Regions from separate parts of the Bacteroides sp. OM08-11 genome, predicted to be linked through region 2. Evidence: riboswitches for the same ligand, from Rfam matches in the RefSeq annotation. Region 2 holds a riboswitch; each other region holds the start of a gene.
What was found. A riboswitch is a leader RNA that binds a small molecule or an ion and turns the genes downstream of it on or off. The one in region 2 is predicted to bind cobalamin.

Region 1 (10,061 bases), on a different contig from region 2:
ATATCTACCACACGCATAATGACTTCCGGGTTGTGCGTGGCATCTCCATCCATCTCTACATAAAATATATGCCCGCCGCGCGTCAGTTCATGGTAGGGAGCTTCCACTTCAGCTTTATGACGGGCACTGCATTTGTAATATACAGGTACATGGTTGGAGTTGGTGTAATAATCACGGTCTGTGATACCCGGAAGGATACCGAACTTTTTACGGTCTATCCGGGTAAATTTGCCCGATAACCCTTCGGCCGGAGTGGCCAATATGCTATAATTATGCTGGTATTGGTCGGAGAACTGATTGCTGCGGTCGCGCATGTAGGTCACGATTTTGACTCCCAGCTCCTGAGCCTCTGTCGATTCGCCATGGTGTTTTCCAAGTAGTGCAACCAGACACTCGGCCAAACCGATAAAACCGATACCCAATGTACCTTGATTGATAACCGGGGCAATGCTATCGTTCGGTTTCAGCTTTTCGCTACCTATCCATAGGGCAGACATCAGCAAGGGGAACTGTTTGGCGAATGCAGTCTTCTGGAATTCCATACGTTCGTGCAACTGGCGTGCCGTAATCTCGAGCATGGAGTCCAACTTGGAGAAGAAGCGGGCGATGCGTTGTTCTTTATTCTCTATATCCATACATTCGATGGCAAGGCGGACGATATTAATTGTGGAGAATGAAATATTTCCACGTCCGATGGAGGTTTTCGGTCCGAAACGGTTTTCAAAAACACGTGTACGGCATCCCATTGTGGCTACTTCGTGTTCGTAGCGTTTGGGATCATCAGCTTTCCACTCCTCACTTTGGTTGAAAGTAGCATCAAGGTTCAGAAAGTTGGGGAAGAAACGGCGGGCGGTTACTTTGCAGGCAAGCTGATAGAGATCGTAATTACGGTCTTCGGGCAGATAACTTACTCCTCGTTTTTTCTTCCAGATTTGGATGGGGAAGATGGCTGTTTCTCCGTTTCCCACTCCTTGATAAGTACTTTTCAGCAATTCGCGGATGATACAGCGTCCTTCGGCAGAGGTGTCTGTACCATAGTTGATGGAGCTGAATACCACTTGGTTACCTCCACGGGAATGTATCGTGTTCATGTTATGGATAAATGCTTCCATAGACTGATGTACACGGGCTACAGTCTTGTTGACGGCATGTTGGACGATACGTTTCTCATCAGACAGTCCGTCCAAGGGTTGTGGCAGATAGTCCGTCAACTCCTTCTGATAAAGGTGGGAGTAATCCTTGCCATACAATTCCTCCAGGTTTTTGATTTCTTCAATATAACTTTTACGGACGTACGGAGCCAGATAGAAGTCAAAAGCGGGAATAGCCTGTCCGCCATGCATTTCGTTCTGAGCCGTTTCCAATGAGATGCAACCTAAGATACTGGCGGTTTCGATGCGTTTGGCAGGACGCGACTCTCCATGTCCGGCAGAGAAACCGTAGTTAAGGATACGATCTAACGGATGCTGTACACAGGTCAAGCTCTTCGTGGGATAATAATCTTTGTCGTGGATGTGCAGGTAGTTTTGGCTGACGGCATCCAGAACATCATCACTCAACAGGTAATCGTCTACAAACGGTTTGGTGGTTTCACTGGCAAATTTCATCATCATCCCCGCAGGAGTATCTGCGTTCATGTTGGCATTTTCACGAGTGATATCATTGGACTTGATATTGATGATTTCCAGAAAGATATCACGTGTCTTAGCCTTGCGGGCGATGCTGCGTTGATTGCGGTAAGCGATGTATTTCTGTGCGACATCCTTGCGGCTGCTTTTCATCAGTTCTACTTCTACCATATCCTGAATAGCTTCTACCGTCATCTGCGGCTCTCCTCTGAAAGAGATGTGATCGGTGATCTGATGAATTAACTGCAAATCTTCTCCTTTGTCCGTATGGAGCATGGCTTTACGAATGGCAGTCACTATTTTTTCTTCATTGAAACCGACAATACGTCCGTCACGCTTGATTACCGTTTGTATCATTACCGTTGCTTTTTTAGATTTTATTGTTTTACTTAATTGAGTGGACAAAGATATAATAGTTCTCTATATGATTTTCTTTTTGGAAAACTTTTGTGTGATTAAAAATGGTTAATATGTTGATAACCAAGTGTATTTGTTTGTTGAATGGAAAACTTTATTTTAAATGAGATGATTATAAGTAAACTTTAATGAAAATCGTATCATTCGATGATGTAAAATTGTTTTGAATTTATAAATGAAAAAAGAAAAGTCTACTTATGTGTTTTCAAATACTTTAGTTATATTTGTAGCGAATTGGTTTGCTTATGGCTTTCGCTATTTGCAATTAAAAGGGAAACGGGTGTAAGTCCCGTACAGTCCCGCTGCTGTAAGGTTTCATATTAAACATTTCAGTAATTACCTCCTGCCACTAATGGTTTTTCGATATTGGAGAATGATTGGGAAGGCTGCTCGAAATGGAAATCAAGTCAGAAGACCTGCCATTCTTTAGTGTTCTTTTGCTACTCGTGGGATAGAGCAGAAGGTGAATTTTTAATTTCAAAAAAGAACGATTATGGAAAAATTGTCTCCCCCGTTCAAAGTTGATATTGCAGGGACATTGTGGGCACCAGCTACATTGAAAGATGCATGGGCGCAGTATCAGAAAGGACAGATTAGTTTAAATACCTTGCAGGCCATCGAAAATGCTGAAATACGCAACCTTGTCGAACGTCTTAAATCCGAAGGAATGAAAGTCGTTACAGATGGAGGCTTTCGTAACCGTGATTTCCTTGAAGGCTGGGAAGGACTTGGCTATAAATCGCATACCGGTGATTTTGCATCCAAAGTTCTGGAATTGACCGGAAGGGTTAGCCTGTCGCATCATCCCATTCTTGATGATTATACTTTTCTGACAGGGATTGTTGTCGGGGATGTATTGGCGAAGCAGCATATACCATCTCCGGGAAAATTACTCACCAAAATTCTTCGTGAAATTGACGCTTTGCAGTTGGAACGGATTTATCCGGATATAAATGTATTGTCGGATGACTTGGCGGTAGCCTACAAGAATTTATTATCAGCACTCTATAATTTAGGATGTCGTTATGTGCAGTTTGATGGTGCGAAATCTCTTTTGATGGATGAGGCTGTCCGGCTGAATAACCGGGTGTTGCGTGAACGGCCGGACGGATTGTTTGTCGCTTTTCATGCAGCGACAGATATGCTGATACGGCTTCATGGAGCCGATGCATATTTTCTGAATTATGATTGCGGCATTTGCGACCGTAGCCGTCTGTTGTGGTTTGTCCGTGAAAAAGAAGCTGTATTTGGCTTTGTAATTTCCTATTATCCGGAAGAAGATGAGCTGGATGAGTTGCAGGCGAAAATAGAGGAAGTATTGAATTATATTCCATTGAAGCGCTTCACGCTTTGTCTGCCCGATGCGGATAGCCTTCTTCATCTTTCTGATACCGATGAAGAAAAACAGTGGCAGACGGTGAAACTGGGGATGGATATGGCAGAACGGATATTTTCTTTCTGAGATGCCACACCTTATGGAGGCAAATGCCACATCTTATGGGAGTAAATGGTGTATTTCATTGGAGCTAATCCTACATATATATACAAAAGCCTCGCATTAATTAATTTAATGCGAGGCTTTGATTATGTAGAGGGGCCGGCCTCTGTTTATCCGGCTTCCACTTATTTTATGACTTCCACTAATTTCTGTTGCAAACCGTCACCGTGCAAGCCGCGTGCAATGATTGTTCCGTCACCGTCAATCAATACGGTGTGGGGAATGCTGCTTACAGCATACAGTTTGGCACCTTCGCAATTCCAGTATTTCAAGTCAGACATTTGCGGCCATGTGATATTTAGCTTTTCGATAGCTTCTTTCCAAGAGTCGGCGCTTTGGTCTAAAGAAACACCTACAATCTCGAAATTCTTATTCTTGTATTGGGCGTATGCTTCTACCAGGTTAGGCATCTCGCGACGGCAAGGACCACACCAGCTCGCCCAGAAGTCAACGAGCACTACCTTACCTTTTCCAACGTAATCGGACAGTTTCACTGTCTTGCCTTCCGGTGTCTGCATTTCAAAATCTGTGAATTTCTGTCCTACAGCAGTAGCCTTCATCTTTTCAACGTTGTCTTTGATTTTGACGATGATTTCATCGTTTTCGTATGCGGCAGGAATTTGCGGCATCAACGGATCAAGATCGGCTACATCCATATAGTAGAAGTTCTGTTTCAGCAAATGTACACCTACCGGATTGGTGATGTTCTTCTGAATGCCTGCTTTGGTAACTTCCATCATCTTGTTTTCCAACGCCTCCATTTCTTTTCCTTTGGCTTCGCGTTGCTCGTCGGTCAAAGTTGTGTCGGACATCGAATTATAGATAGCCATCATCTGGCTGTTCAATCCATTGAGCTGGGTTCTGATTTCCTGATAGGCGTCATTGCTGGGAGTACCTGTTGCGGAATCTTCTTCTCCGGAAGTCAGTTTTACATTGATATTTCCGTTTTCGAGGAAGAAATCAATGGTCATCATACCGTCTTTGTCGGCAGCTTGGTAAGTGATGTAGCGGTTGACTGCGGTATCTTGAGCACCTTTGAAGGTAAAAGTTCCATTAGTGATGACGGCTGAATCCAATTTAACGGGTTGACGCCCTTGTATAGTTTGCAGATAAACAGTGTCGCCATCGGCAGCACCCTCTACAGTTCCGGTTACGGTGTAACCCTTGTTGCTGTTACAAGCTGCGAATACAGCGGCGACAGCGAGCAGATAAGTAATTTTTTTCATTGTTCATTCTTTTAATAAATAATTTTTGTAGGGGACAAAGATAATAATAAAAAATCCCCTCCGGCATAACCGGAGAGGATTTTATGTTTTGTTGTCCCATTTTTATAGGGATGCTGTGCTTTTTTATTCAGCGGGAGCTTCTTCAGCTGGAGCTTCAGTTGCTTCTTCAACCGGTGCTTCAGCAGCAGCCTTAGCAGCTTCTTCAGCAGCTTTCTTTTCGGCCAATGCTTTAGCTTTTACTTCATTTACTTTCTTTTCGGCTTCGAGACGTGCTTTTGCTTCAGCTTTTTTGGCTTCTTCTTCTTTAACCTTCAAAGCAGCCAAACCACTTTGTTTGTTGTTTTTCCAAGCTTCGAATTTAGCTTCTGCTTCTGCTTCGCCGAATGCACCTTTAGCTACACCACCAAGGAGGTGCTTCTTCATGTAAACACCTTCACGGGAAAGGATGTTGCGGACAGTATCGGTAGGTTGTGCACCTTTCAATACCCAGTCAAGTGCGCGGTCGAACTTCAAATCTACTGTGGCGGGATTGGTGTTGGGATTGTAAGTACCAATCTTCTCAATAAATTTACCATCACGTGGCGCTCTTACGTCTGCAATTACGATAGAGTAGAAAGCGTAGCTTTTACGTCCATGTCTTTGCAATCTGATTTTTGTTGCCATTTAATTAAAATGTTTTTAGTTAATGATTTGAATTATGCTACTATCTCGTAATAGCGGGTGCAAAGGTACGGAATATTTATGAATTATGAATTATAAACGATGAATTATTTTTCGGATAACCTATTATCACCCAACGTTTATTATCAATACTTCATTTTCAAGAGTATCTTTTCGGATACCTTATCAATATAGCCAATATGGCGAATGTACCCATACAGAAAGGATAGTACAGGTTGCCGATAATGCTCAGTGGCGATATGCTTGCTAGTCCTGCCGCTATCAGCATCTGTGCTCCGTATGGAATGATGCCCTGTATCAGGCAGGAAAATGTATCCAGTATGCTCGCTGTTTTTCTGCGGTCCAGATGAAAACGTAGGGCGATGTCCTTGGCAATAGGTCCTGTGGTGATGATGGCGATTGTATTGTTGGCGGTGCAGAGATTGGCTATGCTTACCAATACCGCAATACTGAATTCTGCTCCGCGTTTACCTTTGACGTGCCGTGTCAGACGTGATATAATGAAATCTATTCCTCCGTTATAACGGATTGTCTCGAGCATACCGCCCGCCAACAGGGTGATAATGATGAGCTCGCCCATTCCTGTGATGCCCGTTCCCATCGCTCCGAACCAGTTGAAGAGGTCCATCCCCGTACATAATCCGATAATTCCTGTGGAGATGATACCGAGCAGCAAAACCACCATCACATTGACTCCCGCTATCGCGGTACCCAGTACGATGAGGTAGGGAATTACTTTCATCCATTCTATTTCCTGTATTTGCGGTGAAGCCGATAAGGAAAATCCCCGGAAGATGTAGATGCCCAATACGATAAGTGCCGCCGGTACTACGATCATAAAGTTCACCTTGAATTTGTCTCTCATCACGCAATTCTGCGTCTTGGTGGATGCGATCGTCGTGTCTGAAATAAACGAAAGGTTATCTCCGAAAAATGATCCTCCTACGACGATTGCCACTATGTAAGGAAGGTCGATGCCGGTCTTTTCCGCCAGTCCCACGGCTACCGGCGTAAGAGCCACGATTGTTCCTACACTCGTCCCTATGGAAAGCGAGATAAAACAGGCGGCAATAAAAATGCCTGCCAACAACAGGTTGTCCGGCAGGATATGTAGCGTAAGGTTTACAGTGGCATCAATGGCTCCCATCTGTTTAGCACTTTGTGCAAAGGCGCCGGCAAGGACGAAAATCCAGATCATCAGCAATATATTCTTATTTCCGGCACCTACCGAAAACTGGTAAATACGTTGCTCCAGTTTCAATCCTCTGGTGATGGCGATAGCATAGCAGGAAGAAAGCAGGAACGCTACCGTAATAGGTACTTTATAGAAATCGTTGACAAGCAGTGATGTCACCAGGTAAAGACAAAGGAATACTACCAGTGGGCTCAATGACCACCAGCCTCCTTTGTGTCTTGAGGTGGTCTCTGTATTTATATTTGTAGACATATAAAAGATTATTTATAAGTTCGCTGCAAAGTTATAAAAAAACGAAGAGCGACACAAAATGGTTCTGCGTCGCTCTTATTATAATTAGCTATTTGCCTCTGTCTCTTTAACTTCTTTCTACAGCGTAACTCCTGTTTTGAAGATAGCGATTTCTTTATATCCCTTTTTCTCGTTATTCACAAACTCACCGCTTGCCACCCGGATCACATACTCAATGAACCGTTGGCATGTCTTCTCCATCGGTTCGTCCTCAAGGATGACTCCCGCATTGAAATCAATCCATCCCGGTTTATTCTTGGCGAGGGTAGAATTTGTAGAAATTTTCATAGTCGGCACGTACGTTCCAAAAGGCGTTCCGCGTCCGGTAGTAAACAATACCATATGGCATCCACATGAAGCAAGCGCCGTAGCAGCCACCAGGTCATTGCCCGGAGCGGAAAGCAGATTTAGACCTTTTACCTTCAGGCGTTCGCCATAAGGCAATACCCCTTCCACATAACTCTTGCCACATTTCTGCGTACATCCCAACGCTTTATCTTCCAGGGTCGAGATACCTCCTGCCTTGTTACCCGGAGAAGGATTTTCGCCTACCGGTTCACCGTGGGAGAGGAAATATTCCTTGAAGTCGTTAATCAGTTTCACCGTTTCGTTAAACAACTCTTTGTTGCGGCAACGGTTCATCAGGATAGTCTCTGCACCAAACATTTCCGGTACTTCTGTCAGCACGCTCGTTCCTCCCTGAGCAACCAGGAAGTCAGAAAACATCCCCAGCAGCGGATTGGCGGTAATACCCGAGAAACCGTCGGAGCCACCGCATTTCAATCCTACGCGCAACTCACTCAACGGCACCTCCACACGTTTGTCCTGGCTTGCCTTCTCATAAAGTTCACGCAGCAACTTCATTCCTTCTTCATATTCGTCCTCCACCTTTTGTGTTACCATAAATTTCACACGGTCAGAGTCATAATCACCCAGAAACTCGCGGAATACGTCAGGCTGATTGTTTTCACAACCCAAGCTTACCACAAGTACTCCACCGGCATTGGGATGCAATACCATGTCACGCAATATTTTCTTAGTATTTTCATGGTCGTCACCCAGTTGCGAGCAACCATAATTATGCGGATAAGCCATAATAGCATCCACCCCTTTGCCACCTGTCTCACGACGCAATCCTTCGGCAAGTTGGTTGATGATACCGTTTACGCAACCTACGGTAGGAATGATCCAGATTTCATTGCGCACTCCCACATCACCGTTCTTACGGCGATATCCTTTGAATGTCAAATCTTTCTTCGGTATATTCAGCGATACTTCCGTCGGGTTATACGAATATTCTAACAGTCCGGCAAGGTTTGTCTTGATGTTATTTTCATTTATCCAATCCCCCTGTTTCTTTGCCATACGTGCATGTCCGATCGGATATCCGTATTTTACTACATTTTCGCCTTCTGCAAAATCTTTCAGCGCGAATTTATGTCCGGCAGGCACATCCTCGTTCAAAACGATTTCCTTTCCGTCCACTGTGAGTTTTTCGCCTGCCGGCAGTGCCACGATAGCTACTGCAACATTATCCGCAGGATTGATTTTAAGGTATTTCGTCTTCATTATTATGTTATTAATTGATTATTTCTTTAAATTAAAAGCCTTGTTCCGGCGTTACGCTGGTTATAGTAAAATTCGATATTCTCCTTTGTCAACAAATCAATCGGCATGAAGTTTTCTCTGGCCACCTCTTTCTTTAAAATCAGATGGTCACATAGCGCCTTTATTCCATCAAATCCTTGTAACGTAGGTTGCTGGGCAATCAGGAAGAAGATACTTCCCTGTTGTAGGCAAGCCACATTCCGTTGTAACAAATCATACCCCATAAGGTTGAAATCCGTTTTTTGTTGTTTCAGCAAATATTCCCCTATGATATATGCTTTAGAATTGAATGTAATCCCGTTTTTTACGTTCGGATGAGCCTGAAAGAACTCATTCAGCATCTGCGAGTCCTCGCTATCGCGCTTTGCATGTAAATCCAATTCCCAGATATGGCAGTCGGGATGATGCCCTTGCATGTACTCCCTGAAACCGATCTCCCGGCGTTCCTGTTGGTTAGATCCCACGATACCTTCGTTTATCTTGCGGAAAATCACCACTTCCTGTGCATCTTCACCGGCAAGCAACATCAACATTCGTGCGGCGAAATAGCCGCTTTGGTGTGAGTTTTGGCCGAAGAAGGAGAGGGCGGGGGCTTCTTTGATATTCGAGTCTATATATATATAAGGTATGGAATGCGATTCCAGCTCGTTCGTAAAAGGAGTGGTATATTGCGGTGCGGTAGGGGCAAACAGCACTCCGTCGGGCTCTTGTGTCAGGATGGTACGTGCTGCTTCGGCAAACGAACGGTAATCGTACGGGTCGTAATAAGAGAGCTCCACCGTAATGTTGAAATCCGAATAAGTAGTCAGTGCATCCTGTATTCCATTCTCTACATCCGTCCAATATTCACCCTTCTCATGTTGCGGCAACAAGCATGCGAAAGCATATTTCTTGTTGGTAGCCAAAGCGCTGGCATACATGTTAGGCTGGTAATTCAATTGCTTCAGGATTTCCTCCACTCTTTTCTTGCTGGCTTCGGATACTCCGCTTCGTCCGTGGATGACGCGGTCTACAGTTCCTACCGACACATCCGCCATCTTGGCGATGTCTTTAATTCGAATCCTTTCCATCTTCTTATTTAGTATGTTGACGACTTGCGATTTACTATTTGAATGTTTTCGTATTTAGATTTACAGATTGGAGACGGATATGCCGCAGGGTCAATAGCAAATCATCAAATAGTAAATGTTTTTTGTGCTCGCACACAATAATAATCTTAATATTATCGATACAAATATATAACAATTTTTGTAATTACGAAAATTGTTGTATCTTTGTGCCCGCACACGAAAGCTATGAAGAACAAACCTGTTTCAAGTTTACTCTCCATAGTATCAGATGTTTAGCTCCGGTTTAGGGGCGGAAATGACAAATTGAAAGGAATAAATTAATCACATATTAAATAAAAATATAGAATTATGGGAAAGAAAGTCGTTACATTAGGTGAGATTATGTTGAGACTGTCCACTCCGGGAAACACTCGTTTCGTACAGTCCGATTCTTTTGATGTGGTATAT
Region 2 (10,061 bases):
GGAAGACTTGGGTGACACATTACTCTTCAATGCTATAGAGAAAGGGCGTAAAACCAGTGTATTTGGTGAAGATGAAAAGCAGTTGTTGCGTAAGACTATCCGGTTATTGCCTGCGATACAATTTGCCGGAGCCGATGGAATGGATTTCTCTTATTGTTATCCGCAGGCCGAGTTTAACAGTCGTTCAATTTTATGGGATTTGAACTACTTTAAATATTGTTTTCTGAAAGCCACAGGTATGGACTTCCAGGAAGACCGTCTGGAAGATGATTTTCAAAAAATGTCCGATGTATTACTTCGCAATAGTTCGGCTACTTTTATGTACCGTGACTTCCAAAGCCGTAATGTCATGATCAAAAATGGCGAACCTTGGCTGATCGATTTTCAAGGAGGACGTAAAGGTCCCGTTTACTATGACGTAGCTTCATTTTTGTGGCAAGCCAAAGCAAATTACCCCGAGAGCCTACGCAAAGAATTGCTGAAGGAGTATATCGAAGCGTTACGTAAATATCAGTCTGTAGACGAAGTATATTTTTATGCGCAACTCCGTCATTTCATTTTATTCCGCACTATGCAAGTATTGGGGGCATATGGTTTTCGGGGGTACTTCGAGAAAAAGCCTCACTTTATTCAAAGTGTACCGTTTGCTATCGAAAATTTGCGTCAGTTGTTGCAGGAGCCCTATCCCGAATATCCATATCTTTGTAAAGTACTGCGCGAACTTACCGAATTAAAACAATTTACCGATGACCTGCAAAAACGTCGTTTAGTGGTGAAGGTTATCAGTTTTGCCTATAAGAAAGGTATTCCTGAAGACTCGTCCGGTAATGGTGGTGGATTTGTATTCGATTGTCGTGCCGTGAATAATCCCGGAAAGTACGAGCGATATAAGCCTTTTACCGGATTGGACGAACCGGTTGTTCGTTTTCTGGAAGATGATGGGGAAATCGCCACTTTCCTTGAACATGTGTATGCTTTGGTAGATGCATCTGTAAAACGCTATATGGAACGTGGTTTCACAAACCTATCTATCTGTTTTGGCTGTACCGGTGGGCAACACCGTTCTGTATATTCAGCACAACATTTGGCTGAACACTTAAATCAGAAGTTTGGGGTACAGGTAAACCTTATTCATAGGGAACAAAACATCGAACAGACATTTAAATCGAAACAATAGTATTAATGAAAGCCATGATTTTCGCCGCCGGTTTGGGTACCCGCTTACGCCCACTGACGGATAATATGCCCAAAGCACTCGTTCCGGTAGCTGGTAAACCCATGCTGGAACGAGTGATATTACGATTAAAAAAAGCCGGATTCGATGATATCACCATCAATATTCATCACTTTGGAGGGCAGATTGTCGAGTTCCTTCATGCCAATAATTCCTTCGGCTTAAACATCCATATCAGCGATGAACGCGATATGCTGCTTGATACTGGCGGCGGTGTCAAGAAAGCCTGTCCCTTTTTAGATGGTAACGAACCGTTTCTCGTTCATAATGCAGATATCCTGACTGATATAGATTTGACAACCTTCTATCGCCATCATCAGGACAGTAATGCAGAAGCAACTTTACTTGTCAGTGAAAGAAAAACATCCCGTTATCTCTTATTCGATGATAGTTATAACCTGCATGGATGGATAAATAAGTCTACCCAAGAAATAAAACCGGAGGGATTTAATTTCCACGAAGGAGATTATAAAGAATTAGCATTTGGCGGCATACATGTTATCTCTCCTTCCCTTTTCCGCTATATGAAAAATGAACAGTGGACAGGAAAATTTTCTATTATCCCATTTTACCTGTCCATCTGTCAACATATACCTATACAAGGTTATCCGCTCCAAGGTTTCCAATGGTTTGATATAGGAAAACCGGAAACATTGGCAAAAGCTGAAGAATACTATGCCAATGCTAATATCAATATCTGAGCAGTGAGTACCCGCAGGAACATTGCTAATGGATAAACTGTGGCATATCCCACAGCGGGTGCATCACAAGAAGTCAGATCTGAAGAATAAGCTAATGCAGGAGGATTGGTATTTGTACCTGACAATACTCCTATCAGAGTATAATAATTCAGTTTCCAGGCAAATCGCCCTATCAAACCTCCTATCAATAGAGGAACTACAGTAATTATAGCGCCATAAGCTATCCAAACATATCCTCCTTCATAAATAATGGTATCTACAAATCCTTTTCCTGCTCCTAAACCCACACAAGCCAAGAAGAGAGAGATACCTATTTCTCGTATCATCAAATTGGCACTCATTGTCGTATAGGTTATCAATTTGTATTGAGGACCGAAACGGCTGATAAGTATCGACACAATCAGCGGACCACCTGCCAAACCCAACTTAACAGGTTGAGGAATACCCGGAAACATAAAAGGAAGACTACCCAGAATACAGCCTAAAGCAATACCTAGAAAAATGGGTATTAAGTTCGGATGATTCAGTCGTTTCAACGAATTACCCAATATCTTTTCCGTATGACTAACGGCTAGCTCACTGCCTACAATAGTGACACGGTCACCCATTTGTAACTGAAGCTGAGGAGCAGCTACCAAATCGACACCAGAACGGTTTACCCGTGTTATATTGGCACCGAAATTATTACGTATCTTTAATTGTGCCAAAGACTTTCCATTCAATTCCGGCTTTGTAATCAGAATACGGCGAGATATTAAATTTTTATCTGATTGTTCCCATTCAACATTAATTTTTTTACCAAAAAAGGCTATAATAGCCTCTACATCAATTGGATTAGCAATAAACAAAATTTCATCTTGTACATGTAGTACAGTATCTGCATTTACCAATTCAGCCTTTCCATCTCCTTCGTGATGACGTATACGTGAGATAACGAATGCCCGGTTTAGTAATGGTTTGATATCTTTGATTTTCTTTCCTTCTACCGCTTCATTTCGTATTTGAACAGAAATGGGACGTACAGTCAATTCTTGTAAATGTCCCAGTCCACGGTCAGCTTCCATTTCTTCTTTTGCCGTATTAATGTGGAGAAGATATTTCAACGCGAGTAACGCTAAAATACATCCAATTACACCTAGCGGATAAGCTACTGCATAACCTAAAGCAATTTCAGGAGCATCTATCCCGTTCAAGTCGCTATTTGCTTGTTGGGCAGCGCCCAAACCGGGAGTATTGGTTACGGCACCGGAAAGAATGCCTACCATGGTAGTAATGGGAATACCTGTAAAGAAATGAAGTATAATGGTAATCAATACACTAACAAATACGACTAACACAGTCAGCATATTCAGAGTGAATCCACCTTTTTTAAAGGCGGAAAAGAAACCGGGTCCAACTTGCAAACCGATAGAATATACAAATAGTATTAAACCAAACTCCTTCAGAAAGTGAAGTAAATGTTCATCTAAATTAAGATTGAAATGTCCGAATATAATGCCTACAAATAATATCCAGGTAACCCCCAAAGAGATACCGGCAATCTTCACTTTCCCCAGCATGATACCGAAAGCAATGACTAGTGATAAGATAAGTACGGAGTGTGCCACTCCTCCACCCCATAGATGAGGATATCCTTCGAACAAATTTCTTAACAATTCCATAAAATCAGCATTTTATATGTTTTAATAATTAAAACTCAATAATATATCCCCGCAGAAATCACTTCTCCGGGGATACCATTCACACATTTTTTTAATAACTATTTATAAAGGCATGTTACCGTGTTTTTTCGGTGGGTTACTTTGGTTCTTATTATGAGCCATTTCTAATGCCTGCACCAATTTGTAACGGGTGTCACGCGGCATAATAATTTCATCAATAAAACCACGTTCAGCAGCACGATAAGGGTTAGAAAATTTTTCCTTATATTGCTCAATTATATCTTTTTTCTCTTCGGTAGAAGCTTTTCTATAAAGGATGTTTACAGCACCTTCAGCTCCCATTACAGCAATTTCTGCTTGTGGATAAGCTAGATTTACATCAGCACCAGTCGGTTTACTGGACATCACAATATACGCCCCTCCATACGCTTTGCGTGTAATCAACGTTATTTTTGGAACTGTCGCTTCTGCATAAGCATACACGATTTTTGCTCCGTGACGAATAATGCCATTATGCTCCTGCATTGTTCCCGGCAAAAATCCCGGTACATCCTCAAAGGTTATTAATGGAATATTGAAGCAATCACAAAAACGTATAAAACGGGCAACCTTATCAGATGCATCAATATCGAGTACTCCAGCCAGATACGCAGGCTGGTTGGCGACAATTCCTACTGAACGCCCGTTGAGACGGCCAAAGCCAATGACTACATTCTTGGCAAAATGGGGCATTACTTCAAAGAAATATTGATTATCCAATACCGGCTCTACGACATCCTTAATATCATAAGGCATATTTGGATCTTCCGGAATGACTGCTTGTAAAGCTTCTACCTGACGATGAATATCGTCCGTACAGGGTTTGAAAGGTGTATCTTCCATATTATTGGATGGCAAAAAACTTAGAAGTTCGCGAATACTCATCAAAGTTTCTTCTTCGTTATTACACATGAAATGAGTCACTCCACTCTTACTGCTATGTGTATAAGCACCACCCAATTCTTCTTTATCCACTTCCTCATGAGTTACGGCTTTCACTACATCTGGCCCTGTAATAAACATGTGACTTTGTTCTTTTACCATAAAAATAAAATCAGTCAATGCCGGAGAATAACAGGCTCCACCGGCACAAGGACCAAGAATTGCAGATATTTGGGGAATGACTCCTGATGCTATTGTGTTCTGATAGAAAATGGAAGCATATCCCGCAAGGCTATTTACACCTTCTTGAATACGCGCTCCTCCCGAATCATTCAATGCAATCACCGGAGCACCATTTTTTAGTGCCAGTTGTTGCACCTTGACTATCTTAGTCGCATTCATTTCACTCAATGAACCGCCGTGAGCTGTAAAATCGTAAGCATAAACAAACACAAGCCGACCATCTATTCTACCGTAACCACTCACCATACCGTCACCGGCTATTTGTTTTTTTTCCATACCAAAATCGGTACAACGATGATTTACAAATTTATCCAACTCATTGAAAGTCCCTTTATCCAGTAAAAAGTCAATGCGTTCACGTGCTGTCATACGACCGGAAATATGTTGCTTTTCTATTTTCTCTACCCCACCACCCAATGAGGCACGTTTATCCAGTTCTTCAAACTGTTTATATATATCTTCTCTATTCATGGTTATTCTTCTTTAATAAGCTCCAATTCTATCAAAACCTGATTGGCATTTACCGGTTCATCTTCGTTCACCAGTATATTTTTTACTACACAATCCGCACTCACTTTGTAGTTACTTTGCATCTTCATGGCTTCCAATACTACGACAATATCTCCCGCAACCAATTGGTCACCAACATTCACAGGAATACTTACGACTTTACCCGGCATGGGAGCTATAATCTTATTATCCTGTTTCTCATCCGCACCTTTTCTCATGCGCAGATACTTGGCTTGCGTATCTACAATATCTACATGATATGAACGGTTGAGCATACTTACATCATAACTCTTCCCTCCTTCTGCGCGCACTATTCCGGCATTGAACGAATTACCGTTGTGTAGAATAGAACAGCTTCCGTTTTCTGCCATTACAATATCTACATCATATGGTTTACCATCAATGGTTAACTGTACTTTATTTCCATTTTTACTGACCAGTGTAACATCTGCTGTCCGGTCTCCAATATGTATTTCCATTTTCTTATCAATCAATTAAATTCTCAGTACACCCTTCTGCAATCCGAATTCTCTCCAGCGACTAATAGGGCGTCCGTCTGGAAGTTGTCCCGACGTATTTTCTTCCAGATTAACCAGATAATCTATATAAGCGGCAATCATGGCAATATTTTCCAGTTCATTGTTAGTTGTATTAGTGCGAACCAACATGCGGGCATTTTTTCCAATAAACAAGGTATTATACTCGCCTTTCACAAAGTCCGGTACATACATGATACGTTTCAGATAAGCCAGATTTGTTTTCAATCCTGTTATCTTATATTCATACAACACGCGTCGCATACGTTCGATGGCATATTGGCGGGTTGTTGCCCACACTATCAATTTACCAATCATCGGATCATAATAGATAGGTATTTCGTACCCCTCGTACACATAACTATCTATACGAACTCCGATCCCGTTCGGTTCCGTCAGTTGTTTGATGATACCCGGTGAAGGCATGAAGTTATTTTCCGTATCCTCTGCACAGATGCGGCACTCTATCGCATGACCACGTTGAAATAAATCTTCTTGTTTAAGGTGTAAAGGTTCGTTATTAGCAATCCTGATTTGTTCTTTTACTAAATCTACGCCAACCACCTCTTCTGTAATAGGATGTTCTACCTGTAACCGGGTATTCATTTCAAGGAAATAGAAATTCCTGTTTTTATCCACTAAAAACTCAATGGTACCTGCACCGGAATAACTTACAGCTTTGGCCGCAGCAACAGCCTTTTCTCCCATCTCTTTTCGTAGATCTTCAGTGAGAAAAGGTGACGGACTTTCTTCCACAATTTTTTGATTGCGCCGCTGTACCGAGCACTCGCGATCGAAAAGATGAATTACATTCCCATGATTGTCGCCCAAAACCTGAAACTCGATGTGATGAGGTTCCTCTACAAACTTTTCCAGATAAACCGTATCATCACCGAAAGATGACATCGATTCGGAACGGGCTGTATTGTATGCTTCCACAACTTCATTTTCACTATGAATAAGCCGCATACCTTTGCCACCGCCTCCCATAGATGCCTTCAACATCACTGGATAACCTATCTTATTACAAACACGTATTGCTTCTTCAGCATTCTGTAAAGGTCGTTCTGTTCCGGGAACTACCGGTACCCCGGCGGCAATCATTCGTTTGCGGGCAGCGATCTTATCTCCCATAGCTTCCATCGTTTCAGCCGAAGGACCTATAAAAATAATACCTTCTTCCTTACAACGACGTGCAAAATCTGCATTTTCAGACAGAAAACCATATCCGGGATGGATGGCGTCTGCTTTACTGAGTTTAGCCACAGATATTACTTTCTCAATATTCAGATAACTATCTTTAGCTGTAGTTCCACCTATCGGATAGGCTTCGTCAGCGTAGGCTACATGATGTGACGTACGGTCGGCATCTGAAAAAACGGCTACGGCAAGCATTCCCATTTCTCGGCATGAACGCATAACACGCAAGGCAATCTCACCCCTGTTGGCTATCAGTACTTTTTTTATCATTTCGTTTTTGCTTAATATATTGGGGATTTTTTCCGCTTCTGTAAAATGCATCTTTTACTTCATCCAGACAGCGCGGACACAAACAGTCCAGATAATTCTCTTTTAAATACATACGTTGCTGTAAGTCCAGCTGTACCGTTGTACAATGACATTGCGTTATATTGTCGTGCATACACTGGAATGTTGCACCACAACGTAGACATACCTTTTTCATAGGCATCCCTTTTAAATTTTAATGTTAATCTAATCTTTCGGTCTGTCTTCCTAACCCACGAGCAAAGGCAACCTTTAATGAATGGCAGGTCTTCTGACTAACTCCTATCTTGAAACCTTCCCGATATATAAACACAATATCAGTGGTAAAAGTTCTTTTTCAAAATATTAAATAGAGCTTCACAGCAGCGGGACTGTTCGGGATTTACACCCGATTCCCTTTTAATTCGGATGACAGAATAGTTCATCCGAAGCCAATTCGGCGACAAAGATAAAGGAAAATCTAAATTAATTGAGAATAGATTTATAAAAGTCTTTTCTTTTATCACAGGTATTGGTTGTTTATTAGAGGGAGATTTTATGTTTGCCGTTTAAAACGGTATGTAATGTCATTGAAGATGCCATTATCAATGCGATATAGCCGTTGGTTGGTACGTTCAGACTTCAGACCGCCAAGGCTTTCAACATACGGACCTAATTTAATATACCGGAAATACTTTGTATCAAAACCGGCAGGTAACTCAGGTTTACCTGAATACCATCCGACTTTAATAGTAAATCGATTAGAAAGAAATAGAGCCAGTCGTTCCACTTCGGCAGGTTCGGCATCCCCACCCATAAAACAAACACAAGTGATAGAATTACCATACTTTTCAAGAAGTGCCGACAGACTCTCTTCCGTCAGTGACTCTCCAACATTCTTCATTAGATAAGCACTATGGCAACCCTTACATTTGTTGGGACAGTTGGAAATATTGATTGCCAACGTCACCTCATCCGGTATTTCTTGAAAAACGATATCATAATCAGTGTAGCGGAGCATAATATCTTCGTGCAGCCTCCTTTTGCCGTGGTTGTGAGAAATTACTTACGCGTTTCATATAACCTATTATACGAGTCAGATAATCAACATTATTACTATGGCACTTCGGACACTCTTTCAGGTATCTTTTATCTATATGCTGGCAATCGTTACAAATTGTATTCGGAATATTGAAAGTAAAGTAATTACATCCTTCACTTGCAGCCACACGAAGTAATTGCCTATATTGTTCCTTGCTCAAATGTTCCTCCAAATTCATGTGCAGTGCCGAGCCACCCGTCAAATGTTCTATATAACGACGACCATGCAGACGGAACTTATCTACGATATTCAGCGAAGTATCTTCCACAATGTAAAAATAGCTGTTATAACAATCACGGAATGTCTCGAAACCAGCTTCTTTATCCCATTTGGCATGTTTCACACCCACATTTTCAGCAGGAATCATTTCACAGTTGAATAACAAATCTTTTGTACGATATTTCTTATTATATTTTTCAATAATACTCAATATTTCCTGTACAAAAGCTTCATACTTGGGATTGTCATTAATATCTATACCCATAAATTGCGCAGCTTCCACCAAACCATTCACACCGATTGTCAAATATTGACGTCCCATATTGATATAACCGGCATCAAACAATGGAAGCATACCCTTGTTTTGTAGTTGTTTCAGGTTCTCATTGTAAGCTATCTGTACTTTATGAACAAGATCCACAACTTCTTCGAGAAAGAAATGGTAAATCAAACCGGATTTTACGGCATGTTGTATACAACGGTTCAAGTTTATCGTCAACACACTTTTTGAACCGGTAGATACACCACCTGCCCCCAAAGTATAACTAAATCCATTATCTTGAATTTCGTTACGCAAACGGCAGCAGCTGCTCAGAGAATCGGCATTATCACTCATATAGGTAAAGAACGAATGTCCTTCAGCATACATTTCTGCCGTGAAATCACCATACTCCTTATCCAATACATCTCCATCTTTTGTTAGTAGCGCCATGGTTTCTACCGGGAAGGTAAGTACTGTTTTAGTACGTTCCTTATTGAACCATTTCATAAATCGTTTCTGCAACCAACTTAATGAGCTCCAGTCAGGTTTACTACCGTCTGGAAATACAAAATGTTCAAAAAGGCTATTGAAATAATATTTATCATAATAAGCTACGTTCCAGAATACAGCCTGAAAATTCCGGGCACCCGTGGGCTGATTAATGGAATAGACCACTTGTTCGAAACAATCCGTAATTACTTTGTCTATTGTTCGTTGCCTGGTAGAGAGATCTACAACTTTATCAGCATGTTTATAATAATCTTTACCGAATTCTTTACCAACAAAATAATTCATATACATCAGAAACTCCGGTGTGGCACAAGCTCCGCTTAACATGCTGGATACGATAAACACCATATTGATAAAACCTCCACAGAAAGATTTCAAATTTGTAGGTGCCGTTGAATTACCACCGATCGACATAGTGCCACTTATCAGCCATGGATACATGGTGATACTTGCACAATAATTCGCCAGACTGGTTTCATCATTTTTATATATAAAGTGGTTATTCAGTAATTCAATATAACGGTCAGAGATTTCTTTGCCATACATATCCTTCAGGCGATCAGTCAGCAGGCGACGATTTAAACGAATAAAATTAGCTTTAGGCAACTCACCGATTAAAGTAGCCACATTCTTATTCTCGACATTGGCGTTGGCATCATACTTACTTCCTGTGGCAG
Region 3 (10,061 bases), on a different contig from region 2:
TCGTACATGAATATGGAGAACAAGAACCAGTAATTCCCTCACAATTTCCCTGTTCTCCAGGGTATGCAACGGGGATAATAACAGGAGAGCCATCATCATGATGTCCGGCAATTTCATTTACTATAATTACACATCCATACGAACGTAATGGTCCTCTTCCTCCTCCTGCATCAATTTCTGGATTTGCGAGCGCTTCTAATTTTAACAATTCCAAATCTGAAAATTTCATTTCTCCGCATATAGAGAAACCTATATTAATAGCCACTATCAATAAAAGTAAGAATATATATATTTTTTTCATAAATGTTGATTTTTATAATTATTTCATCTGTGATACAAAAAATCATTTAAATATCTCATTCTTTCTATGTTTTCATCGGCGTCTTTTTTATATTAAACATTTTCTTAACAAATTATTAGGTACCTAATTGATTTTCAACTATATAAAATTCATCTAACCATCACATAATAAATAGGACATTTTATAAGTATCCTTTTCATAAACACTTATCACAGCCTACCTATATACAAACAGAAATACTCCTCCCTTATTATTAGTCCAACAACAAGCATTTCTTAAAATATTAATATATCTACCAACATTGAGTATCAAGGCCAAAACCTGAAATTACGAATTTCACTTTAGCACCAGAAGGGCAGTCCACACTTCTACTTCCATAACAATGTACAGGTACTTCATCTTCACCAGTAGCTAAAGCTTCTACATTATTTTAGAACAAATCATCAAGCTTTTTCTGCGATTGGGCGGCGTCAAAACACATTATACTCAATACATACAACAAGATTGCAAATAATCCATTTTTCTTCATAACGAAATCATAATATTATAAATTAATGATGGTGTAAAATTATGCACTATAAAATCAATCTCCTATTTTTAACGCTGACAAATGCTGACTATATATTACTTGCCAGTATCAGTCAGTACGGGAACATCTACTTCCACATCATCAGTAACTTCATTTTTTTCGATGAAATGGGGAATTATTAACTGATATTCACCATGTTCATAGTTAATCTGAAGTTCTGAAATACTCGACAATGATTTACGTAAACGACGCATTACTGTATGTACACGTTCCACAGTTCCGCTACTGTCAGGCCAAAGTGCAGCACAAATCTCCTTTACAGAAATTTTATGATATTTATTCCTAAGGAACAATACAAACAAATCAGTCACTTGAGGAGCCAATCTCCTAATAATACCGTCTTTCTTCAGCATTTTCCGCTCTACATCAAAATAAAAATCTTTACCCAACTGATAAGTGCATGATTTTTCTGTTTCCACAGGAATAACCGGAACTTCTTTCTCTATTATAACTATCTTTTCTTCAACTAATTTAAGTTTTATCCAACAATATATTTTTTTCCCGAGATAAAAAAGACTTCCTATCAAAAGCCAAAGTAAACCCACTATCAATATATACCGAAAAGACAGAATATCCCACCAATGATAAAAGATAAAACCCGTTACTTCAATTTCACAACGGGCCCCTATATAGTAAGAACATAAACTATCAGCTGGAATGGAACTTAAATTTATTTTTGAATAAGAAGAAGTTATATATCCTTCCAAATCCGTAATGGAAACTCGTGTATAAGTCTTTAGGTCAGGATTTATTGTGGTTAATAAACTATCCCATATCACATTTATAGAATCCACGTTCAAAGGATTTTCACTTAAAAGGTAAGTCAGCAAACCACGTTGAGTTTCATCTTTTACAATACTATATTGGTATTTCTCAGATGGTATTCGATATTCTTTTTCACCAAGTTCTGTTTCTATCTTTACCACATCTGGAATATTTTCTTCCAAAAAAAGTGTTGTTTCTTTATTAGTCCAATGAAAAACAGATACAGTATCCCGTTTTTGCAATTCTTGTACTAATGCTTTCCTAAATATTGTTTTCGCTTGTTCATTACATAATCGCGATTCGTTCCGATATAACAAAAAAATCATACATCCTGTAGCCAGGATACCCAATATAATCTTACTCCATAACGTTTTTTTACAATAATTTTTCATAGTACAACCAGTCATTTATAGTTTGAAAATATAAAGAATGACTGGAAAATAAATTCCCAACCACATCCTTCACTACAAATGTAATGATAATGTAACACTTATTTCATTTTCCCGTAACAAAATCACTGCACTTTTGTCGAAGAAAAGAAATAAAGTTTAACTTTGTGATAAAGGAACTGTCAGTTCCACATCACATATAAATAAAAATGCAATGAACGATTACCGGATTTTAGTAGTGGACGATGAAGAAGATTTGTGCGAAATCTTAAAGTTCAACCTGGAGAACGAAGGTTACGAAGTAGATACGGCCAATTCTGCCGAAGAAGCCCTGAAGATGGACATCAGTAGCTATAATCTTTTATTACTGGATGTAATGATGGGGGAAATTTCCGGATTTAAAATGGCAAGTATGCTGAAGAAGGATAAAAAGACCGCCAAAGTCCCCATCATATTCATTACAGCCAAAGATACAGAAAACGACACGGTAACAGGGTTCAACCTGGGCGCCGACGACTATATATCCAAACCATTCTCGTTACGCGAAGTGGCTGCACGCGTCAAAGCCGTGTTACGCCGTACACAACAGGAGGAAACGGAGCACATACCGGAACAGCTCGTTTACCAGACACTGGTGCTGGACATCATCAAAAAGAAAGTAAGTATAAATGGAGAAGAAGCCCCACTCACCAAAAAAGAGTTCGAAATTCTACTCCTATTACTGCAAAACAAAGGACGTGTATTCTCCCGTGAAGACATTTTGGGTCGTATCTGGAGTGACGAGGTATATGTTCTAGACCGTACCATCGACGTAAACATTACCCGTCTGCGCAAAAAAATCGGTATTTATGGTAAATGCATTGTAACTCGTTTAGGATATGGATATTGTTTCGAAGCAGAATAACGATGGACATTTTTTGTCTTTCAGCCGGAAGTTATTCCTTTCGGTAATTTCGTTGTTTCTTGTATTCGCCATTTGTTTCATCGCTTATCAGTATCAACGGGAAAAAGAATACAAGGTAGAATTACTTGACACGCAACTTCAAGACTACAACGAACGCCTGCAGCAAGAGATACGGGACATTCCCGACAGCCTGTGGACTCCCCTGCTGGATAATTACACATCCCGATATATAGCCGGAGACCTGCGTGTCACCATTGTGGATTTGCACGGAGACGTATTGTACGACAGTTACAATAAAATCAATCACAGCCAATTCAACAACCACATCAATCGCCAGGAAATACAAACCGCATTAAAAAGCGGAAAAGGATACGACTTGCGCCGAACTTCCGAGACTACCGGAATGCCCTATTTCTATTCTGCCACACTTTATAAAAACTATATTATCCGTTCGGCATTGCCTTACAATGTCAATCTGATAAACAGCCTGGCAGCAGATCCACACTACATATGGTTTACCGTCATTGTAACGCTGCTGTTAATGTTCGTTTTTTACAAGTTCACCTCCAAGCTCGGAACAGCAATCAATCATCTACGCGAGTTTGCCAAACGCGCCGATAAAAACGAGCCTGTAGAAATGGATATGCAATCAGCATTTCCACACAATGAATTGGGAGAAATATCCCAACATATCATCCAGATATACAAGCGTCTACGTGAGACGAAGGAAGCCTTATACATCGAACGTGAAAAGCTGATTACCCACTTGCAGACCTCACGCGAAGGTTTAGGGGTATTCACCAAAGACAAAAAAGAAATACTTGTCAACAATCTGTTCACCCAATACAGCAATCTGATTTCTGACTCCAACCTGCAAACAACGGAAGAAATCTTCGCTATCTGTGAATTCCAGAAACTTACGGATTTCATCAACAAGGCACAAAAACGTCCGTCCGGCAAGGAAGAGAAACGCATGTCCGTCAATATCAATAAAAACGGACGCATCTTTATTGTGGAGTGTATTATCTTTCAGGATTTAAGTTTCGAGATTTCCATCAATGATATTACTCTGGAAGAAGAACAGATACGGATGAAACGGCAACTGACTCAGAACATCGCCCACGAATTGAAAACGCCCGTAAGCAGCATTCAGGGATATTTGGAAACCATTGTAAACAATGAAACCATCTCCCGAGAGAAAATGCAGACTTTTTTGGAACGATGCTATGCTCAAAGTAACCGTCTGAGCCGTCTGCTACGGGACATTTCGGTATTGACACGCATGGACGAAGCCGCCAATATGATCGACATGGAGAAAGTGGACATCAGCATGCTGGTGACCAACATCGTCAACGAAGTATCTTTAGAGTTGGAAGAAAAACAAATAACTGTTGTCAATTCCTTAAAACCCAACATACAACTGCGAGGCAATTATTCTCTTCTCTATTCCATTTTCCGTAATCTGACGGATAACGCCATTGCATATGCGGGAACGCATATCCACATCCATATCAGCTGTTTCCGTGAAGATGAGAACTTTTATTATTTCAGTTTTGCCGATACCGGAGTAGGCGTATCACCAGAACATTTGAACCGCCTGTTCGAACGTTTCTACCGGGTGGACAAAGGACGTTCACGCAAACTTGGAGGTACCGGACTAGGATTGGCTATCGTAAAAAACGCCGTCATCATACATGGAGGAACAATATCCGCCAAGAACAGCCAAGGCGGAGGACTGGAGTTCGTGTTCACATTGGCTAAAGAGAAATACTGATGCATATCAGGCAATATACCCCACTATATTGAAAAACGTATATCAATCTGCTGATAAATATATATTCTCATCAGGAGAAAAGCACACCATCCTAAAGATAAACTATATCTTAGCAGCCGAGATGCAAATCTCAGCTGCCGAGATGGCCATCTTAGCCGCCAAGATATATATCCCGGCGGTTGAGACGAAGCTTAATTATGAGGTTAATATCTCCTTTAGCGTACAAAAACTATCTTATGAACGGATTTGTACCATCTTTCCAACGGTATCATCCCACTGACATTTAATATATTCATAAACTTGTTTTCTCCCAAATTCTTCTTATCTTTGCAACGCATTGGTTTGCCATTTTTTCTTTCAAAGATGGCAATTAAAAGGGAATCAGGTGCAAATCCTGAACAGTCCCGCTGCTGTAAGTTTCATGCAATGTTACAGACAACAACTCTCTATACCACTGGAAGCATGCTTCCGGGAAGGTGTTTGTAACAGAAACGAGTCAGAAGACCTGCCATGCAACCATTTATCATTGCTTTCGAGGAAAAAGCGTTGAGTCTAATGAAGCCGGACAAATCGTCCACATCATTTCATTCATCAAACCTGATTCAGAGAAAGTAAAATTACAATAAACTCTGCCAAGTTTATTTGAATAGTGTCCGGTCGAAGTGATTTCGCCCGGACATTTATTTTACAAAAAGTAAGATCAAATATTGTTTTATAGCTATTTTATAATTATATTCGGCACACAAAAAGTAATTAACCTACTTTTCAATGACCTATTGTCAAATACTAAAAAGAAAAGATTATGGAAATCCCATTTGCCGAATCATGGAAAATCAAAATGGTGGAGCCTATCTGTAAAAGTACCCGCCAAGAACGTGAACAATGGTTGAAAGAAGCCCACTATAACGTCTTTCAACTCAAATCGGAACAAGTTTATATCGACCTCATCACCGACTCCGGTACGGGTGCCATGAGCGACCGTCAATGGGCAGGAATGATGTTGGGTGATGAAAGTTATGCCGGTGCCACTTCCTTCTTCAAACTAAAAGAAGTCATCACCCGTCTGACGGGTTTTGAATATATCATCCCCACCCATCAGGGACGCGCTGCAGAAAATGTACTGTTCTCCTATTTGGTTCACGAGGGAGACATCGTTCCCGGAAATTCTCACTTCGATACTACCAAAGGACATATAGAAGGACGTAAAGCAACGGCATTGGACTGTACCATTGACGAAGCCAAACAAACACAACTGGAAATTCCATTCAAAGGCAATGTAGATCCGGTTAAACTGGAAAAAGCTTTGCAGGAACACAATGACCGTATCCCGTTTATCATTGTTACTATCACCAACAATACGGCCGGCGGGCAACCCGTTTCCATGCAAAATCTACGCGAAGTTCGTGCTGTTGCAGATAAGTATGGCAAACCTGTATTATTCGACTCTGCACGCTTTGCCGAAAATGCTTATTTTATAAAAATGAGAGAAGACGGCTATAGCGAAAAAAGCATTAAAGAGATTACTCGTGAAATGTTTACCCTTGCTGACGGTATGACCATGAGTGCCAAAAAGGATGGTATCGTAAACATGGGTGGATTTATCGCTACCCGCCGGAAAGACTGGTATGAAGGGGCTAAAAGTTTTTGTGTACAATTTGAAGGATACCTCACTTATGGTGGTATGAATGGTCGTGACATGAATGCGCTTGCCATCGGTCTGGATGAAAACACAGAATTCGATAACCTCGAAACCCGTATACGCCAAGTGGAATATCTGGCTCAAAAGTTGGATGAATACGGGATACCTTACCAACGTCCGGCAGGAGGTCACGCCATCTTTGTAGATGCCCCCAAAGTTCTGACTCATGTTCCCAAAGAAGAATTTCCGGCACAAACCTTAACCATTGAACTGTATCTGGAAGCTGGTATCCGTGGTTGCGAAATCGGTTATCTGCTTGCCGACCGTGACCCCGTTACTCGTGAAAACCGCTTCGACGGCTTGGATTTGTTGCGTTTGGCTATTCCTCGCCGGGTATATACCGACAATCACATGAATGTGGTGGCTGCCGCCCTGAAAAACGTATATGATAAACGCGAAAGCATTAAGCATGGAATACGTATCGCATGGGAAGCTCCATTGATGCGCCACTTCACCATACAGTTAGAAAGACTGTAAACAGTGATTTTACAGACTCATAGTCAGTACAAAATCCGGATATATATAATAATGAATTGAATAGTGCATTTTCTCTGCTGTACGATATTCTTCAGCGGAGAAAATGCCTTGTCGGTCTACCGTAAATGGGAAAATACGCAAATGTTCCCGGAAATCGACTTCGGAAGCATTCATACATTTAAACATCGTTTCCTTTGCCGACCAGTAAAGCAGCAAAGACCAAATATCAGTTCCCTGAAATGTTTCCGGAATTTCATCATCACGCATGAATTTATGCGATACACGCCTCACCCGTTCACCGTATTGCTCAATATCGATTCCAACCTCATTCCCCGGTGGTCCCAACAGTACTGCAACATATCCTTTGGTATGCGAAATACTGATAGAAGCAGAATTGTCCGGCAAATAAGGTTTACCGTTGGAATAATAAGCAATCTCTTTTTCTTCTCCCAACAAAGTATACAGTAACACACGAACTGCCAACCATTCCAAACGACGATGACCGGCAGCAAACCGTTGCATACTTTGCCTGTAATATTCCTGATGAGGAAGACAAACAAGCAATTCTTCCAGTGTTTCATCCATTTTCCAAATGCCCCACCGGCAGGCAAATTCTGTATTTTGAAAAAAAAGAGGCACGTTATCAGTCAAGAGTTGAATTGATTGTGAATTTCACTTTCAAGATACGACGGTTATCCATTTCGAGAACTTCAAACTCATAACGGTCATAAGTAACTTTCTCGTGAAGTGCAGGAAACTCTCCTTTCAACTCAAGCAACAGCCCTGCCAGAGTATCGGCATCGCCAGCCACCTCATCAAAGGTTTCTTCATCTATTTTGGTTATCTTATAGAAGTCCGTCAATTGCGTTTTCGCTTCAAACACCCAGGTATGGTCGTTAAGAATTGCATACGTACGTTCTTCATCATCATATTCATCACGTATCTCACCGACAATTTCTTCAATGATATCCTCCATCGTGACAATACCCGATGTACCTCCAAACTCATCCACCACAATAGCAATATGAATTTTATTCGCTTGAAAGTCACGTAACAAGTCATCAATCATTTTAGTCTCGGGAACAAAATAGGCCGGACGTATCAATGACTGCCAACGGAAATTATCGCCTTTATTCAAATGAGGAAGCAAATCTTTGATATACAACACTCCCTTAATATTATCACGTGTTTCCGCATATATCGGAATACGCGAATAAGCATTTTCTACAATACATTTCAAAACTTCTTTAAAAGGGGTACGTATTTCCAGATCGACTACATCCAGACGAGAGGTCATAACTTCTTTAGCTGTCTCACCACCAAAACGTATAATACCTTCCAATATATTATTTTCTTCAGAAAGTTCCGCTTTATCCGTCAATTCCAATGCATGAGACAATTCGTCTACCGAGATATTATGATTTTTGCGTACAAAGTGTTTATTCAGGAAAGAAGTGGAACGTACCAACAAAGAAGATAGCGGATAGAATATGGAACGGCAAACCATAATACCAGGAGCAGCAAAACGACAGAAAGCCAACGTTTTCTGCGCAGAATAGATCTTCGGCATAATTTCACCGAAAAGCAGTAACAAGAAAGTAAGAATAACCGTCAGCACAATAAACTCGGCAATCACCGAATGAAATTGAACTACATTCATAAAGAAAAAGTTACAAAGCATGATAATGGTTACGTTTACAAAATTGTTCGTAATCAATATTGTAGCCAACAACCGTTCCGTATCATCCAACAAATTACGGATTTTCTTATCTGAAGAGTGTTTTCCCTCTTCAATAGTACTCAAGTCTGATGGAGAGAGTGAGAAAAAAGCAATTTCGGAAGCCGAAGCAAAACCGGAAACAAGTAAAAGCAAACTCGCCAAAATAATAGCTATAACAGCCGAAATAGAGGGAGCATGTACGGATATACCGTTAAAAACATCTGCCAATTGGCATAAATAAGCGTCTGGGTCCAAAGAATTTGGTTTTAGTTAAACAATTAGAACGGTAAATCGTCCGTTGAATTATCTTGCGCAGGAGCATTTTGCGGGATAGGTTGCTGAGTTGCAGATTGTCCGCCCATACCAGCCTGAGGGGTATATGGAGCCGTTCCCGGCACTGTGGCACCTTTAGGTGACAACATTTCCATTACATCTACGAAAATCTCTGTGACATAGCGTTTAGCACCTGTCTGGTCATCGTAAGAACGGGTACGTATTTTACCTTCTACATAAAGTTTGTCCCCTTTATGCACATACTTTTCTGCTGTTTCTGCCAGTCCGCGCCAAAGAACGAGATTATGCCATTCCGTACGATCCGGAACCTGAGTTCCATTCTGCAAAGTATACCCTCTTTCGGTAGTAGCCAAAGATAAAGTTGCAACAGCCACACCACTATCAAGATACCTCACTTCTGGATCCCTACCGACATTTCCCAACAATATCACTTTATTTACTGACATAAGCTTGTTATTTTAATTTGCTGCCAAAATTAACGAGAATAACAACATCATGCAAGAATACAGACAACTTTTATACATATTTCTCAATGAATGCATGTACCAGACGTGATATCGGATATTGTCCCAAATCTTCGGTTCTGATACATTGATAACCCGAAAAAGATTGTGACGTTTCAGGCAAAACCACTTCATAAAAGTTCGTATAAATCACCCGGTGTGACAAAACATGTTTCACATTCCGGAGAATAGAACGGACTTCGGGTTTCTCTCCTTCTGCAAAAAGTGAACGGAACTGAGAACTTTTCACAAAGTCTTCTTCCGATAAATCTGCCTCTGTCTCTATCAACGGCAGTTCGAACAGGTTTTTCCAAATGTCGTTTTCCGTTCGTTTATGTATAAAAGTACACGCACCCATGCGTACATATATATAATTAAAATAGCGATTGCTCGTTTTCGTTCTATGTTGTTTTACAGGTAATTTCATCACCTGGCCTTTTGCCAGAGCCGAGCAACTGTCTGCCAAAGGACAAAACATACAATTAGGAGATTGCGGCGTACACTGAATAGCTCCGAAATCCATTATGGCCTGATTGTAAATGGCAGGATGTAATTTATCCAACATTTCGTCTGCCAAAGTTGCAAACAGCCTTTTCCCTTCCGTAGAATCTATAGGAGTATCAATACCAAAATAGCGAGAAAGTAC

Region 1: linked by a shared signal. The riboswitch ahead of DXC10_RS13710 (cobalamin biosynthesis protein) and the one ahead of DXC10_RS14440 (cysteine-rich CWC family protein) in region 2 are both predicted to bind cobalamin.
Region 3: linked by a shared signal. The riboswitch ahead of DXC10_RS08755 (tryptophanase) and the one ahead of DXC10_RS14440 (cysteine-rich CWC family protein) in region 2 are both predicted to bind cobalamin.

Annotation. Positions count from the first base shown of each region.
Region 1 is NZ_QSTJ01000008.1:35,815-45,875, reverse strand. Features, by position in the region: gene DXC10_RS13715 (anaerobic ribonucleoside triphosphate reductase) at 1-1,985, opposite strand, end outside; cobalamin riboswitch at 2,264-2,484, shown strand; gene DXC10_RS13710 (cobalamin biosynthesis protein) at 2,539-3,507, shown strand; gene DXC10_RS13705 (TlpA disulfide reductase family protein) at 3,669-4,769, opposite strand; gene DXC10_RS13700 (30S ribosomal protein S16) at 4,893-5,432, opposite strand; gene DXC10_RS13695 (Na+/H+ antiporter NhaC family protein) at 5,590-6,897, opposite strand; gene DXC10_RS13690 (UxaA family hydrolase) at 7,015-8,505, opposite strand; gene DXC10_RS13685 (LacI family DNA-binding transcriptional regulator) at 8,532-9,614, opposite strand; gene DXC10_RS13680 (sugar kinase) at 9,963-10,061, shown strand, end outside.
Region 2 is NZ_QSTJ01000009.1:19,272-29,332, forward strand. Features, by position in the region: gene DXC10_RS14410 (RNase adapter RapZ) at 1-1,177, shown strand, start outside; gene DXC10_RS14415 (nucleotidyltransferase family protein) at 1,183-1,935, shown strand; gene DXC10_RS14420 (putative transporter) at 1,908-3,596, opposite strand; gene DXC10_RS14425 (acyl-CoA carboxylase subunit beta) at 3,699-5,231, opposite strand; gene DXC10_RS14430 (biotin/lipoyl-containing protein) at 5,234-5,749, opposite strand; gene accC (acetyl-CoA carboxylase biotin carboxylase subunit) at 5,765-7,276, opposite strand; gene DXC10_RS14440 (cysteine-rich CWC family protein) at 7,242-7,490, opposite strand; cobalamin riboswitch at 7,556-7,763, opposite strand; gene nrdG (anaerobic ribonucleoside-triphosphate reductase activating protein) at 7,848-8,312, opposite strand; gene nrdD (anaerobic ribonucleoside-triphosphate reductase) at 8,296-10,061, opposite strand, start outside.
Region 3 is NZ_QSTJ01000004.1:55,944-66,004, forward strand. Features, by position in the region: gene DXC10_RS08735 (hypothetical protein) at 1-301, opposite strand, end outside; partial or broken gene DXC10_RS16710 (hypothetical protein) at 594-719, opposite strand; gene DXC10_RS08740 (hypothetical protein) at 926-2,047, opposite strand; gene DXC10_RS08745 (response regulator transcription factor) at 2,259-2,948, shown strand; gene DXC10_RS08750 (ATP-binding protein) at 2,923-4,722, shown strand; cobalamin riboswitch at 5,044-5,250, shown strand; gene DXC10_RS08755 (tryptophanase) at 5,525-6,898, shown strand; gene DXC10_RS08760 (4'-phosphopantetheinyl transferase superfamily protein) at 6,908-7,537, opposite strand; gene DXC10_RS08765 (gliding motility-associated protein GldE) at 7,542-8,873, opposite strand; gene DXC10_RS08770 (single-stranded DNA-binding protein) at 8,897-9,358, opposite strand; gene mutY (A/G-specific adenine glycosylase) at 9,429-10,061, opposite strand, start outside.